DNA from 4 places in the Streptomyces daghestanicus genome. Region 2 is predicted to be linked to each of the others. Evidence: riboswitches for the same ligand, from Rfam matches in the RefSeq annotation. Region 2 holds a riboswitch; each other region holds the start of a gene.

What was found. A riboswitch is a leader RNA that binds a small molecule or an ion and turns the genes downstream of it on or off. The one in region 2 is predicted to bind cyclic di-AMP.
Region 1: another riboswitch for cyclic di-AMP. It lies ahead of Sdagh_RS27200 (LysM peptidoglycan-binding domain-containing protein); the one in region 2 lies ahead of Sdagh_RS20395 (M23 family metallopeptidase).
Region 3: another riboswitch for cyclic di-AMP. It lies ahead of Sdagh_RS15680 (C40 family peptidase); the one in region 2 lies ahead of Sdagh_RS20395 (M23 family metallopeptidase).
Region 4: another riboswitch for cyclic di-AMP. It lies ahead of Sdagh_RS03605 (C40 family peptidase); the one in region 2 lies ahead of Sdagh_RS20395 (M23 family metallopeptidase).

Annotation. Positions count from the first base shown of each region.
Region 1 is NZ_BNDX01000016.1:74,424-77,658, forward strand. Features, by position in the region: gene Sdagh_RS27190 (cytochrome P450 family protein) at 1-128, shown strand, start outside; gene Sdagh_RS27195 (LysM peptidoglycan-binding domain-containing protein) at 297-1,364, shown strand; cyclic di-AMP (ydaO/yuaA leader) riboswitch at 1,547-1,713, shown strand; gene Sdagh_RS27200 (LysM peptidoglycan-binding domain-containing protein) at 1,717-2,463, shown strand; gene eno (phosphopyruvate hydratase) at 2,713-3,235, shown strand, end outside.
Region 2 is NZ_BNDX01000010.1:310,524-313,758, forward strand. Features, by position in the region: gene Sdagh_RS20390 (PrsW family intramembrane metalloprotease) at 1-187, shown strand, start outside; gene Sdagh_RS20395 (M23 family metallopeptidase) at 251-1,363, opposite strand; cyclic di-AMP (ydaO/yuaA leader) riboswitch at 1,376-1,533, opposite strand; gene Sdagh_RS20400 (PP2C family protein-serine/threonine phosphatase) at 1,769-2,983, opposite strand; tRNA gene Sdagh_RS20405 (tRNA-Met) at 3,162-3,235, opposite strand.
Region 3 is NZ_BNDX01000008.1:1,391,408-1,394,642, reverse strand. Features, by position in the region: gene Sdagh_RS15680 (C40 family peptidase) at 1-1,112, opposite strand, end outside; cyclic di-AMP (ydaO/yuaA leader) riboswitch at 1,121-1,293, opposite strand; gene pcrA (DNA helicase PcrA) at 1,526-3,235, shown strand, end outside.
Region 4 is NZ_BNDX01000002.1:748,521-751,755, forward strand. Features, by position in the region: gene Sdagh_RS03595 (ATP-binding protein) at 1-395, shown strand, start outside; gene Sdagh_RS03600 (DUF6328 family protein) at 437-1,102, opposite strand; gene Sdagh_RS03605 (C40 family peptidase) at 1,224-1,697, opposite strand; cyclic di-AMP (ydaO/yuaA leader) riboswitch at 1,701-1,837, opposite strand; partial or broken gene Sdagh_RS03610 (IS110 family transposase) at 2,291-2,656, opposite strand; gene Sdagh_RS03615 (urease subunit gamma) at 3,186-3,235, shown strand, end outside.

The sequences.
Region 1 (3,235 bases), on a different contig from region 2:
TCGCCACGCTGCTGACCCGCCTGCCCGACCTGAGTCTGGCCGCCGACCCGGCCGAACTGCGCTGGCGCGGCGGCCTCATCATGCGCGGCCTGCGCACCCTGCCCGTCTCCTTCACCCCCGTCCCCTGAAGGAGCCGTCACACCCGCAAAGGTGACACGCACTCAGGTCCGTGATCTCCATGTGATCTGCACGGCATGAACTTGTGATGAGTGATCGTATGCCTATACGTTCACGGATCAGCGCGGCGCCGAGTCAGACCGCCGCGCGGGCCCTGCTGTCTCGTGAAAGGTCTCCGCATGCTCTCCGGGAACGGCCGACACCGTCGCCCCCGCCAGGCCCCGGCCCTGGTCGTCGCTGCCGGAGTCACCGGCTCCGCCATCGCGATCCCGCTCCTCGGAGCCACCGGCGCCCACGCGGCCGACGGCACGACCTGGGACCGTGTCGCCGAGTGCGAGACCGGCGGCGCCTGGAGCCAGAACAGCGGCAACGGGTACTACGGCGGTTTGCAGTTGACGCAGGACGACTGGGAGGCGTACGGCGGCCTCGCCTACGCCTCCAGTGCCGACCAGGCCAGCCGCGCCCAGCAGATCCGGGTCGCCGAGAAGGTCCTGGCCGCGAAGGGCGTCAGCACCTGGCCGACCTGCGGGCTGCTCTCCGGCCTCGACGGCGGCTCCCCGGACGCCGGCGCGTCGGACGACGCGTCCGGGACGACGGCGGAGTCGGGCGCGGGGTCGACGGCGAAGCCGGACTCGGAGTCGAAGCCGGATGATTCATCCGCTTCCTCCGGTTCATCCGATTCCTCCGCCCCGTCGGAGGAGTCCGCCGGTGCGAAGGCGTCGAAGGGCTCGCCGTCGCCCACCCCCTCCGGCGGGGCGACGGATGACACCTCGTCGGACGACAGTGATGAAACGCCGAAGTCCGACACTTCCTCCGATTCCCCCTCTTCGCCCGCTTCGGGCGCCGCTTCCGGCGACCCCGGCGACGCGGCCACCACCGAGCGGGACGGCTCCGGCAACGTCGAGCCCCGCCCCGCGACTTCGCATCTGACGGAGACCGTCGGGCCGGACGCCTCCGGCGCCGGACGGCACCGCCGCACGGCCGCCGACGGCGAGGCCGCGGACGGCCGCTCGGCGGCGTCCTCCGGGCGGCATGCCTCGCGCGGCGAGGGCGACACCCGCGACGCGGCGGACGGGACGTACACCGTGCGGACCGGCGACAGTCTCTGGGCCATCGCCGACTCGCTGGAGCTGGACGGGGGATGGCACTCCCTCTATGCCGGGAACAAGGCCACCGTCGGCGCCGACCCCGACCACATCCTGCCCGGTCAGAAGCTTGCGGTTGCGGTCGAACCGGTTGAAAAGTAGCGGCAGTTCGCGTCATGCTTCGCGCTGAATGTCCGTAATAAACATCGTGAGAGATAGGTCTCAGAAGTACTGATCGTCTTTGAAAATCCCCCGCGAGCCTGGCTACGGTCAAGACCGCTCGCCATCGCGGGCCCCGGCCGCCGCAACGCCGAATCCTGCCAGCGGCAGTCCGGGAACAGTCGTCGCGTCAAGCGCCGCAGGCAGGAGCGGGGGACCCAAGGTAGGCGCCGCACCGGGCAGTTGAGCCGGGGCGGCTAGGGGTGAAGCCGGCTCCCGTGAGGGACCCGGCCGGGCAACTCAACCGGCCCGAACCCGACAGCTCACCTCGCAGGCGTCGGTGAGGGGATCAACCATGCTGTTTTCCAGCAAGGGCAAGCACCGTCGTCCGTTCAAGGCCACCCGGGCCATCGCCATCGCCGGCGTGACCGGCGCCGCCGTCGCCGCCCCGCTGATGGCGGCCGGCAACGCCTCCGCCGCCACCACCTCCGAGTGGGACACCGTCGCCCAGTGCGAGTCCGGCGGCAACTGGTCCATCAACACCGGCAACGGCTACTACGGCGGTCTGCAGTTCTCCGCCTCCACCTGGGCCGCGTACGGCGGCACGCAGTACGCCTCCACCGCCGACCAGGCCAGCAAGGACCAGCAGATCCAGGTCGCCGAGAAGGTCCTGGCGGCCCAGGGCAAGGGTGCCTGGCCGAACTGCGGCACGGGCCTGTCGGGTGCCTCGTACAGCGGCTCCGGCTCCTCCTCCTCGGGCTCCTCGGGCAGCTCCTCGCAGAGCGGCCAGGAGCAGAGCACCCAGGAGCAGAGCACCGGCTCCACCGGGAGCCGCACGGCCGAGGAGCAGCCCGCCAGCCGTTCGCAGGAGCGCCCGGCGGCCGAGTCCACGCAGAAGTCCGGCAAGACCGTCACCACCCCGACCGGCGAGAAGGTCGAGAAGGGCGACGGCGAGTACAAGGTGGTCAAGGGCGACACCCTCAGCTCGATCGCCGCGGCGCACGACGTCAAGGGCGGCTGGTCGAAGCTGTTCGACCTGAACGACGACATCATCGACGAGGCCGACCTCATCTACCCGGGCCAGCAGCTGCACCTCAGCTGAGCCCGCACGGCTCCCCGCCCCGGCGCGTGTTCCCCCGTACGCGCCGGGGCGGGGTCATGTCCAGGTCCGGCCGCCCGAAAGCGGGGGCTTCTTTTGTTCCGTTCAGAAACAATTTACTCTCGGTTCCGTACAACGGGTGGGTGACCGGCTGGCCGATCGCCCGGAGCCGGTTAGGCTCGGACCCGCAGAGCCGCCGCGTGCCGCGCACCCGCGTCACACCGAAGCGTCACATTGAAGAAGGAGATGCTCGTGCCGTCCATCGACGTCGTCGTAGCCCGGGAAATCCTGGACTCCCGAGGCAACCCCACGGTCGAGGTCGAGGTCGGCCTCGACGACGGCAGCACGGGTCGTGCCGCCGTCCCGTCCGGCGCCTCCACCGGCGCCTTCGAGGCCATCGAGCTGCGCGACGGAGACGCCAACCGCTACCTCGGCAAGGGTGTCGAGAAGGCCGTCCTCGCCGTCATCGAGCAGATCGGCCCGGAGCTGGTCGGCTACGACGCCACCGAGCAGCGCCTGATCGACCAGGCCATGTTCGACCTGGACGCCACCGACAACAAGGGCTCGCTCGGCGCCAACGCCATCCTCGGCGTCTCCCTGGCCGTCGCGCACGCCGCCTCCGAGGCCAGCGACCTGCCGCTCTTCCGCTACCTGGGCGGTCCGAACGCGCACCTGCTGCCGGTGCCGATGATGAACATCCTGAACGGCGGCTCGCACGCCGACTCCAACGTGGACATCCAGGAGTTCATGATCGCCCCGATCGGCGCGGAGTCCT
Region 2 (3,235 bases):
GTGGCGGCGGCGCGAGACGGCGGGTCCGGCGCTGGTCCACGCGGCGCGGAGCACGGCACCGCGGGCCGTCCCGGTGACCGCGCCGCCCTGGCCCGCGTACGGGCACCCGGCACCGGTGTCCGCCCCGGCGCCGTATCCCTACCAGCCCGCCGCGTACCGCCCGCACCCGCACCCGTACCGCCCGTGAACCGGCAGCCCTGGCACCGGGGGTCGCCGGCCGGGCCGCCGGGGTCTCACCCGGAAGGGCGGATCAGGGGTTGAGGCCCTTGTCCTGGAGCCACGCCATCGGGTCGACGCCGCTCGCGGAACCGTCGGGGTGGACCTCCATGTGGAGGTGCGCGCCGGTGACGTTGCCCGTCTTGCCGACGCGTCCGATGACGTCACCGGTGCTGACCTGCTGGCCGACGCTGACATTGATCGAGGACTGGTGGCAGAACCACAGCTCGGTGCCGTCGTCGAGGGTCAGGATCGTGCGGTAGCCGTAGGAGCCGGCCCAGCCCGCCTCCGTGATGGTCCCGGAGTGCACGGCCTTGATGAGGGTGCCGGTGGGGGCGGCGAAGTCCAGGCCGGTGTGGTAACCGGAGGACCAGTAGACGCCGGCCTGCCCGAAGGTGGAGGTGATGGTGTACGAGGAGGTCGGCAGCGTGTACTGCTTGGCCAGCGCGGCGAGCCGCTCCGCCTCGGCCTTCTTCGCGGCCTCCTCCGCCGCCTTCTTCTTGGCGGCGGCGGCCTTGGCCTCGGCCTCCTTCGCGGCCTTCGCGGCGGCCTCGGCGGCCTGCTTCTCGGCAGCGGCGGCGGCCTCCGCGGCGGCCTTGGCCGCGACCTGGTCCTGCTGCTCCTCGGCCTGCGCCATGATCCGGCCGACCAGGGCCTGGCCGGCGGTGGTACCGGTGCTCCGGTCGTCGTCGGCGGCGGCGGTGACGACGCCGGCGGCGCTGCTGAGCGGGGTGGCCGTGTCCGTCCCGGCCCGGTCGTCCTCGTCGCCCGGGAGGAGCGAGCCCACGGAGGGCAGGTCCGGCATGGAGATCGACACCGGCGGCTTGCCGGTCTGCGCGCTGGCCATGCCGCCGGCGCCGACGGCGGCTATGACGCCGACGCCGAGGACGGTGGAGCTGCGGGCGAGTCCGCCACGCTGCTTGGCGACGCGGTGCCGGCCGCGCACGGGAAGCACGGTGTCGGCGGTGGGGTTCCACTCCTCGAAGGGGCCGTCGGCCGGGCCGCCTGCCGCAGGACCGGCGGAGAAAGCGTCGTAGGAGTGGTCGAAGGAACCGTCATCGGCGCGGAAGCCGCCGTGGCCGAACGTCTCGGTGTCGCGCTGGGTCGGCAGGTACGGGGCCTCGGGGGCAGGCCGGTTGGACGCCACGTGGGCGTACTCCTTTCCTTCCTTCTCCGCCTACCGGGTTAGCTGACGGGTTCGGAGCAGGAAGGTCTCCTACGCGCGTAAACGGGCCGTGTCGCCACAGCCGTGTACGCCCGATTCACCCCAAGGTGGTGGTTCCCCGGTTCCCTCACGGGATTCGGCGCGTGCGCGCGGAGCCGCCTTCTGTGACGGCTGGGACGACCGCGCTGCGTTATCGAACGTTAATAGAAGCGGGGCGTCCATTCCAAGCCGTTCCTCTTGATCATTAACCTTTCCCCCTGGAACCAAGGCCGCACGACCGGCGAAAACGGGGCGAGTTGACCCCCTCTCGCCATATCCTCACCTCGGATGTCACACCTCCCGCGCGCTGACCGTTCGTCAATTGTTATGCGGAGGGGGATCGGGCGGTCACTGCTCGTGATGGTCCGGACGGCGTACGGCGAGCAGCGCCATGTCGTCCGCCATCCCGCCGCCCGAATGCCGGCGCACCTCCTCGGCGACGACGTCCAGCAGGTCCCCGGGGCGCCGGAAGCGGCGGCCGGCCAGCCGCACCGCCGGGTCGTAGAACTCGCCGCGGGCGTTGCGCGCCTCGGTCACCCCGTCGGTGTAGAGCAGCAGCGTGGCCCCGCCGGGGAAGGGGACCTCCTCGGCGCGGTCCGGCCAGACGCCCAGTTCCCCCATGCCGAGCGGCAGCGCCGTCTCCCGGGCGGCCAGCGCGCTCAGGCGGCCGTCGGCGTGCAGCAGCAGGGGCGGCGGATGGCCCCGGTTGACGACGCGGGCCACTCCGTCGCCGTGCGGGAGTTCGACGAGGACGGCGGTGGTGAACCCCTCGAAGGCGTCCAGCCCCTCGCGCCGGGTGCCCTCCCGGGCCAGCGCCCGCTCCAGCCGCTGCGCCACCGCCTCCAGCGTCGTCTCCTGCTCGGCGGCCTCCCGGAACGCCCCGATGACGACGGCGACGGCCGCCACCGCGCCCATCCCCTTGCCCCGGACGTCCCCGACGATCATCCGGATCCCGCGCGGGCTGTCCTGCACCGCGTAGAGGTCGCCGCCGATGAAGGCGTCCGCCTGCGCCGCCTCGTAGCAGGCGGCGATCTCGAAGCCGCCGAGCCGTTCGGCGGGCTCGGGCAGCACCGCGCGCTGGGCGGCCTCGGCGATCTCGCGGGCGGAGGCGAGCCGCTCGTCGGTGCGGCGGACCAGGGAGTTGACGAGGACGGCGAGCCCGGCGACGGTCGTGATGGTCACCAGTTCGGTGACGGAGTCGATGTAGTGGGCGACGCCCTTGCCGAACTGGAGCCCGACCACGGCGGCGACCACGGCCAGCCCGGTGAGGAGGGTGCCGCGCCGGGAGTACAGCGGGGCGGCGACCAGGGGGGCCGCCGTGTAGAGGGGGCCGGCGGTGAAGTACCGCGGGGTGACGAGGTCGTAGACGACGGCGACGGCGATCAGCACCGGCGGGAGCAGGCGGACGAGGGCGTGGTCGTGGGAGAGCCAACGGCGCCGCGCGGCCGGCGCGGGCGGCGCGGGCGGCGGGGTGTCGCCGAGGCCGGGGTCGGGCACCGGGTCGCCGGGCAGCCGCCCGCCGGCCCGCGCGTACGGCCCCTCCTCCACGTCACCAGGCCGCACCACTCGTCTCCCGCCAGCCATGCGCGTCCGCGTTGCTTTCGTCCCGTCCCGTCCGTCCAGGGTTCCCGGAACGGGGACGGGCGGCGAGCGGGGGCGGGCCGATCGGATGACGCGGGGGCGCCGGGCCGGGAAACACCGAGGGCCGGAACCCTTTCGGATTCCGGCCCTCGGTCTTCAGTAGCGGGGACAGGATTTGAACCTGCGACCTCTGGGTTATGAGCCCAGCGAGCTACCGAGCTGCTCCACCCCGCG
Region 3 (3,235 bases), on a different contig from region 2:
TCACGGACGTACGCGCCCGGTTTCGGGGCGTGGATCATCATGCCGTCGCCGATGTAGATCCCGACGTGCGAGATGTCGTCGTAGAAGAAGACCAGGTCACCGGGGCGTGCGGCGGAGATCGAGACCGTCGTGCCGGCGTTGACCTGGTCGTAGGTGGTGCGGGGCAGGTCGACGCCCGCGTCCTTCCAGGCGGCCTGGGTGAGGCCGGAGCAGTCGTAGGAGCCGGGGCCGGTGGCGCCCCAGACGTACGGTTTGCCGATCTGGGCGCGGGCGAAGGCCAGTGCCTTCTCCGCCGCGGTGGCGTACCCGGGGTCGGGGGAACCGGACGAGGACGAGGCGGACGAGGAGGTGGTGCCGGACGCGGCCTCCTGTGCGGCCGCCGCGGCCTCCTCCTGCCGTCTCTGCTCCGCGGCCTGCTGCCGGGCCAGTTCCTCGGCCTTGCGGGCCGCCTCCTCCTGCTTCTTCTTCTCGATCGCCGCGAGCCGTGCCTGCTCCTCGGCGGTCAGGTCGGCAAGGAGCCGGCGCGCGGAGGACAGTTTCGTCCGGACGGTGGCCTTGGCCGTCTTCAGGTCGGTCTGCGCGTCGGTCAGCGTCCGCAGGCTCTCGGTGGCCTCCCGGCGCTTCTCCATCGTCTCGGCCTGCTGGGTGGCGTAGTCGTCGACCAGCTGCTTCTGGCGGCCGGTGAGCCGGTCCATCAGCTGGTTCTGGTCGAAGTAGTCCTGCGGCGAGTCCGCGAGCAGGAGGGTCGCGGTGTCGGAGACGGACGTGCCGGTGCGGTACTGGGCGGCGGCGAAGGAACCCAGCTCCTCGCGCGCGTCGTTGAGTTCCTGGGTGCGCGCGGCGAGGGAGTCGAGGAGGCCGTCGACCTGCTCGCGCTGCTTCGCGGTCTTCTCCTTGGCCGCGTTGTACTTCTCGGTGGCCGCCCCGGCCTGGCGGTAGAGGTCGTCGACCTTCCGCTGGACCTCTTCGAGGCTCGGCCGGTCGTCGGCGGGAGCGGCGGTGGCCGTCTGGGACAGCAGGGCCACCGAGGTGAGCGCGGCCGTGGCGAGGGCGGGGGTCCGTATGCCCGCCACGCGTGATCCGGCGGGACGGGACTTGCGGTGCGACGCCAAGGGAGGCGACTCCTTCCGTGCTCCGCCTACCGGGTTAGCTGTCGGGTTCGGGCGGTGGTGGTACGGAAGGCTGCCCTACGGTCCGGCCCGGGGCCGGGCTGTGAACCGATTCACCCCATGTCACGGTGGGTCCCCGGTTCCGGGTGCCGAGCGGGCACGCCGGATTCGGCGGAGGCCGCGCGGCCCGGCGACGGTTCGCCGGTGGGGGTCGTGCGGCCCGCCCGCACCGTAGCCAACTCGTGTGCTGCCTGTGAAGGTTGAAGGGTGATATGCCCGATACATTTTCGTGACCTGGGGCAGGAGTCTCACGGTGCGTGATGCGAGGTGACGGCAGCGTGTCCGGCGGTCCGGTCGCCGGCGGGTTTTCCACAGGGCGTCCGGTTGTCGGTGGGGCGCCCTAGACTCGTAGAGCGATGAGCAGCCTCTTTGACGACAGCTTCCTGGCGAGCCTCCAGGCCCCCCGCGGCCATGAGGAGGAGCCTCTGCCCCCACCCGAGGACGAGCACGTACCGGAGCCGATCCCGGACGATCTGTTCGCCGGGAAGTTCGACGCGCCGCCGGACCGGGACGCGTACTACCGGGACGGTGCCCCACGCCCGGTCCTGGACCCCGCCGCCCTCCTGGAGGGGCTGAACGAGAACCAGCGCGCCGCGGTCGTCCACGCCGGCTCCCCGCTGCTCATCGTGGCCGGCGCCGGCTCCGGCAAGACCCGCGTCCTCACGCACCGCATCGCCTACCTGCTCGCCCAGCGCGGCGCCCACCCCGGCCAGATCCTCGCGATCACCTTCACCAACAAGGCCGCGGGCGAGATGAAGGAGCGCGTCGAGCAGCTCGTCGGCCCGCGCGCGGGCGCGATGTGGGTGATGACCTTCCACAGCGCGTGCGTCCGCATCCTGCGCCGGGAGTCGAAGAAGCTCGGCTTCACCTCGTCGTTCTCGATCTACGACGCCGCCGACTCCAAGCGGCTGATGGCGCTGGTCTGCAGGGACCTCGACCTCGACCCCAAGCGGTTCCCGCCCAAGGCGTTCAGCGCCAAGATCAGCAATCTGAAGAACGAGCTGATCGACGAGGAGGACTTCGCGGCCCAGGCCGCCGACGGCTTCGAGAAGACCCTCGCCCAGGCGTACGCGCTCTACCAGGCGCGGCTGCGCGAGGCCAACGCCCTCGACTTCGACGACCTGATCATGACCACGGTCCACCTGCTCCGCGCCTTCCCGGACGTCGCCGAGCACTACCGCCGCCGTTTCCGGCACGTCCTGGTCGACGAGTACCAGGACACCAACCACGCCCAGTACGCCCTGGTGCGCGAGTTGGTCGGCACCGCCTCCGAACACCCCGTCGACGTGCCGCCCGAGGCCGAGGTGCCGCCCGCCGAGCTGTGCGTCGTGGGCGACGCCGACCAGTCGATCTACGCCTTCCGCGGCGCGACCATCCGCAACATCCTCCAGTTCGAGGAGGACTACCCGGACGCGGTCACGATCCTGCTGGAGCAGAACTACCGCTCCACGCAGACCATCCTGAGCGCCGCCAACGCGGTCATCGAGCGCAACGAGTCGCGCCGGCCGAAGAACCTGTGGACCAACGCGGGCGCCGGCGCGCAGATCACCGGGTACGTCGCCGACACCGAGCACGACGAGGCGCAGTTCGTCGCCGACGAGATCGACCGGCTCACGGACGCGGGCGACGCCAAGGCCGGCGACGTCGCCGTCTTCTACCGCACCAACGCCCAGTCCCGTGTCTTCGAAGAGGTCTTCATCCGCACCGGCCTGCCCTACAAGGTCGTCGGCGGCGTCCGCTTCTACGAACGCAAGGAGGTCCGGGACGTCCTGGCCTACCTGCGCGTCCTCGCCAACCCCGAGGACTCGGTACCGCTGCGCCGCATCCTCAACGTGCCCAAGCGAGGGATCGGCGACCGTGCCGAGGCGATGATCGACGCCCTCGCGCAGCGGGAGAAGATCAGCTTCCCGCAGGCGCTGCGGCGCGTGGACGAGGCGTACGGCATGGCCGCGCGCTCCGCCAACGCCGTCAAGCGCTTCAACACGCTCATGGAGGACCTCCGTACGGTCGTCGAGTCCGGCGCCGGACCGGCCACCGTGCTGGAGGCGATACTCGAACGCACCGGT
Region 4 (3,235 bases), on a different contig from region 2:
CGCTCGCGGAGTGGGGACTGCCCGCGGACACGGACGTGTCCGACACGGTCCGGCTCATCGTGTCGGAGCTGGCCACCAATGTCGTGCAGCACACCCTCGGGCAGTCGCCCACCTTCACCGTGGACCTGGCGCTGGACCACGACGAACACCTGTGGATCGGGGTCACCGACAGCCATCCGCGGTTCCCCAAACGGCTGCCCGCCGCCGTCCAGCAGGACAACGGGCGCGGCATGGTGATCATCCGCTGGCTCGCCGCCGAGTGCGGGGGCCGGCTGACGGTCCGCTCCACGCGGGAGGGCGGCAAGACCGTCTCCGTCGAACTGCCCTGGCGGACCCGGCCGGAACCGGCCGCGGCGAGGGCCTCCCGGCCGAACCGGCGGGACCCGCCGGAGTGAGGCGCCGGGCGCGGGGGGCGCGCGGCGCGGCGGACGGCGGGTCAGCGCCGCGTCGACGGCCCGGTGCGCGCCGGGTTCCGGCGCCGGGGCTCCGGGAGCCGCCGGGCCGCCGCGGACCGGCTCCCGCCGGACGCCCGCCCGGCACCGGCGTACGCGCCGCCGAGGGGTTCGGCCGCCGCGTCCGCCCGGGGGCCGGCGGCGTCCCCCGCGGGCTCCTCGGAGGTGCGCCCCGCCGTACGCCGCCGCACCAGGCGGGGGAGCAGGCCCCACAGCCCCAGGCAGAGCAGCAGCGTCGTCGCGCCCGCCGCCAGCCCGCCCGCGCGGCCGGCCGTCACGTCCACGACGAGCAGCACCGCGCCGGTGAACGCGAACACCAGAACTCCCATGCCGGCCGAGGCGAGCCGCGAGGACACCCGCACGATGTGCGCCTTGGCGCCCTGCTGGAAGAGCGAGCGGTGCAGCGCGGCCGGCGCGGTGAACAGGATGGCGGCGAGCACCGCGAGCAGCAGCGTGGTGACGTACGTGGCCCGCTGGACCGTGTCGAGGTCGGGGAAGCGCGGGGTGAACGCCAGGGACAGCAGGAAGGCGAAGAGGATCTGCACGCCCGTCTGGGTGACCCGCAGCTCCTGGAGCAGCTCGCCGAAGTTGCGGTCGGCGCGCTGCAGCGGGGTCTCACCCCGCGCGGTGCAGGGACGGTGGTCGGCCATGCCCCACGGATATCCCGAGGGGCCCGGATCACTCCCGACCGTGCGCACGGACGTGCGAATCCGAGGGGGTGACCGGCCGTCACGACCGCCCGCCGGGGCCGCCGGCACCCCCTCGGGCGGCTCACTTCACCCGGCCGTACCAGACGCTCTTCGTCCAGATCTTCTGGAGCCGGACCACGTCACCGGTCTTCGGGGCGTGCCAGATCTTGCCCTTCCCGGCGTAGATCCCCACGTGGTACACGCTCCGGCCCGAGTGGAAGAACACCAGGTCGCCGGCCTTGCGGCTGGAGGCCGTGATGTGGCGCGTCCGGTTGTACTGCTGGGCCGCCGTGCGCGGCAGCTTCTTGCCGGCCTTCTTGAACGAGTACAGCGTCAGCCCGGAGCAGTCGAACCGGGACGGCCCGGTGGCCCCGTAGCGGTACGGGGCGCCCTTCTTGGACGCCGCGATCTTCAGCGCCTTGGTCGCGTGGGTGGCCGCGGCGGCCTCGGAGGCGATGCCGGGAACCACGATCGAGCCGCCCACGGCGGCGATGGTGAGGGCCGAGGCCGTGCCGGCACGGACCATCAGCGACGGGACACGATTGAGCGCAGTCATGCGCAACCCTTCGTCAGCCGCCTGTGAAGGATGACCTGTCGGATTCGGGCTGGCGAAGTTGCCCGGCCGCGCGAACGCGGCTTCACCCCAAGGGCTGCTCGGCTCCGGCCATGGCGTGACCGTTCCGGCGACCCGTCATGCTCGGGTCCTCCACTCCTGCCGATCCACTCCTGTCGACCGGTCATCCGGGCGGCGGCAGGACTCGGCGTCCGCCCGGATCGCCCCGCCACTGCGGCGGGGTCTTGTCGTCAGACAGGGATCTTGACGCACCGAAGTCGGAAAATCCCAACGGAACGGGTGGTTTGTGTTGTTACTCACCACTCACCCGTTCGGGTGGAAGGCCCCGCGTCCCGGACGGCGGGACGGCGCCGCTGACCGTCCGACCAGCGGCGGAACAGGTCATTCCGCTCCCGGACCAGGCGCGTTGCGCAAGCCGGACGGGTCCGGAGAAGGACGTGTTCCTACGCCGAAGGGGGGTACGCCGTTCGGTCCGTTCCGCCCTGTCCGGAGGGGACCGCGCAGGGGGCGGGCGGGAGCGTCGGCCGGCACCCCCGGCGGCCGGGTGGTCCGGGCCGTGCGTCGCCCGCTCCGGGGGTGTGCGGCATGGTGCGGGCCGCGTCCGCGATGACTGCGGCGTCCTTCGCGTCGGTCCTGGCTTCGCCGGGGTGGAGGCCGGCGATCCTGTGCATCGCCAGTCCGGGCGGACGGGCGACCTCGCAGCCCGAGTCCCGGGCGACCGTGCGCGGGAGGGCGCCGATCGAGGCGGGCTGGTCCACGACCACCAGGACAGTGCCGAACTCGGCCTTCAGCTTGCCGGACACGGCCCGCAGGTGAAGCTCGCCGTTCGGCAGCGGGGTGTCGAAGACCCTCTTCCCGGCCGGAGTCGGGCCGTGTCCGTGGTGCGCGTGCCTGCCGACGTCCAGGCCCAGGAAGACGCCCACCCCATCGATGTCGACCATCGTGCCCCCATGCGTCGATGCGTGCCGGCCTCACACTCGGGTGCCGTTCTCGCGCATCCACGTCATGCGGACCTGCCGCCCGCAAACGGCCGGGCACTGCGCCCGGCGCGCGGCGGTGGTCGGACCTCTGATCAGCGTCTCCGACGGCACCCCTCGGGCCCGGTGACACCACCCCCAGGTCATCCGTTCGGCAGGGGACGACAGTCACGCCGGGCCCGGAGGCCAGCGGCCCTCTTGCGGGACCGTGAAGAAGCTGACGGGGCGCCGGCGCCCGCTCCGCACCCGGTCCGGCGGGCCCGGGGCCGGCCCGGCCGCGCGGGGCCGGACGGGCGCCCCCTCCGCCCGCCCGGCCAAGGACGGGCAAAGGGGCCCCCAAGAAGTCGCCTCGGGCAACGAGAAGTGATCTTGGGCGGGTTAACGTGAGCGAAACCCGGTGCAACTAGCCTGCCGCTTCGGCCATCTGCGACGTTGCCCCGTGGCTGCGGCAACCGGACCCGCACGGTCCGGAGCGAGGACTGTGAGGTGGGACGTGCGACTGACCCCGCACGAGCAAGAGCGGCTGCTCATCCATGTGGCGGC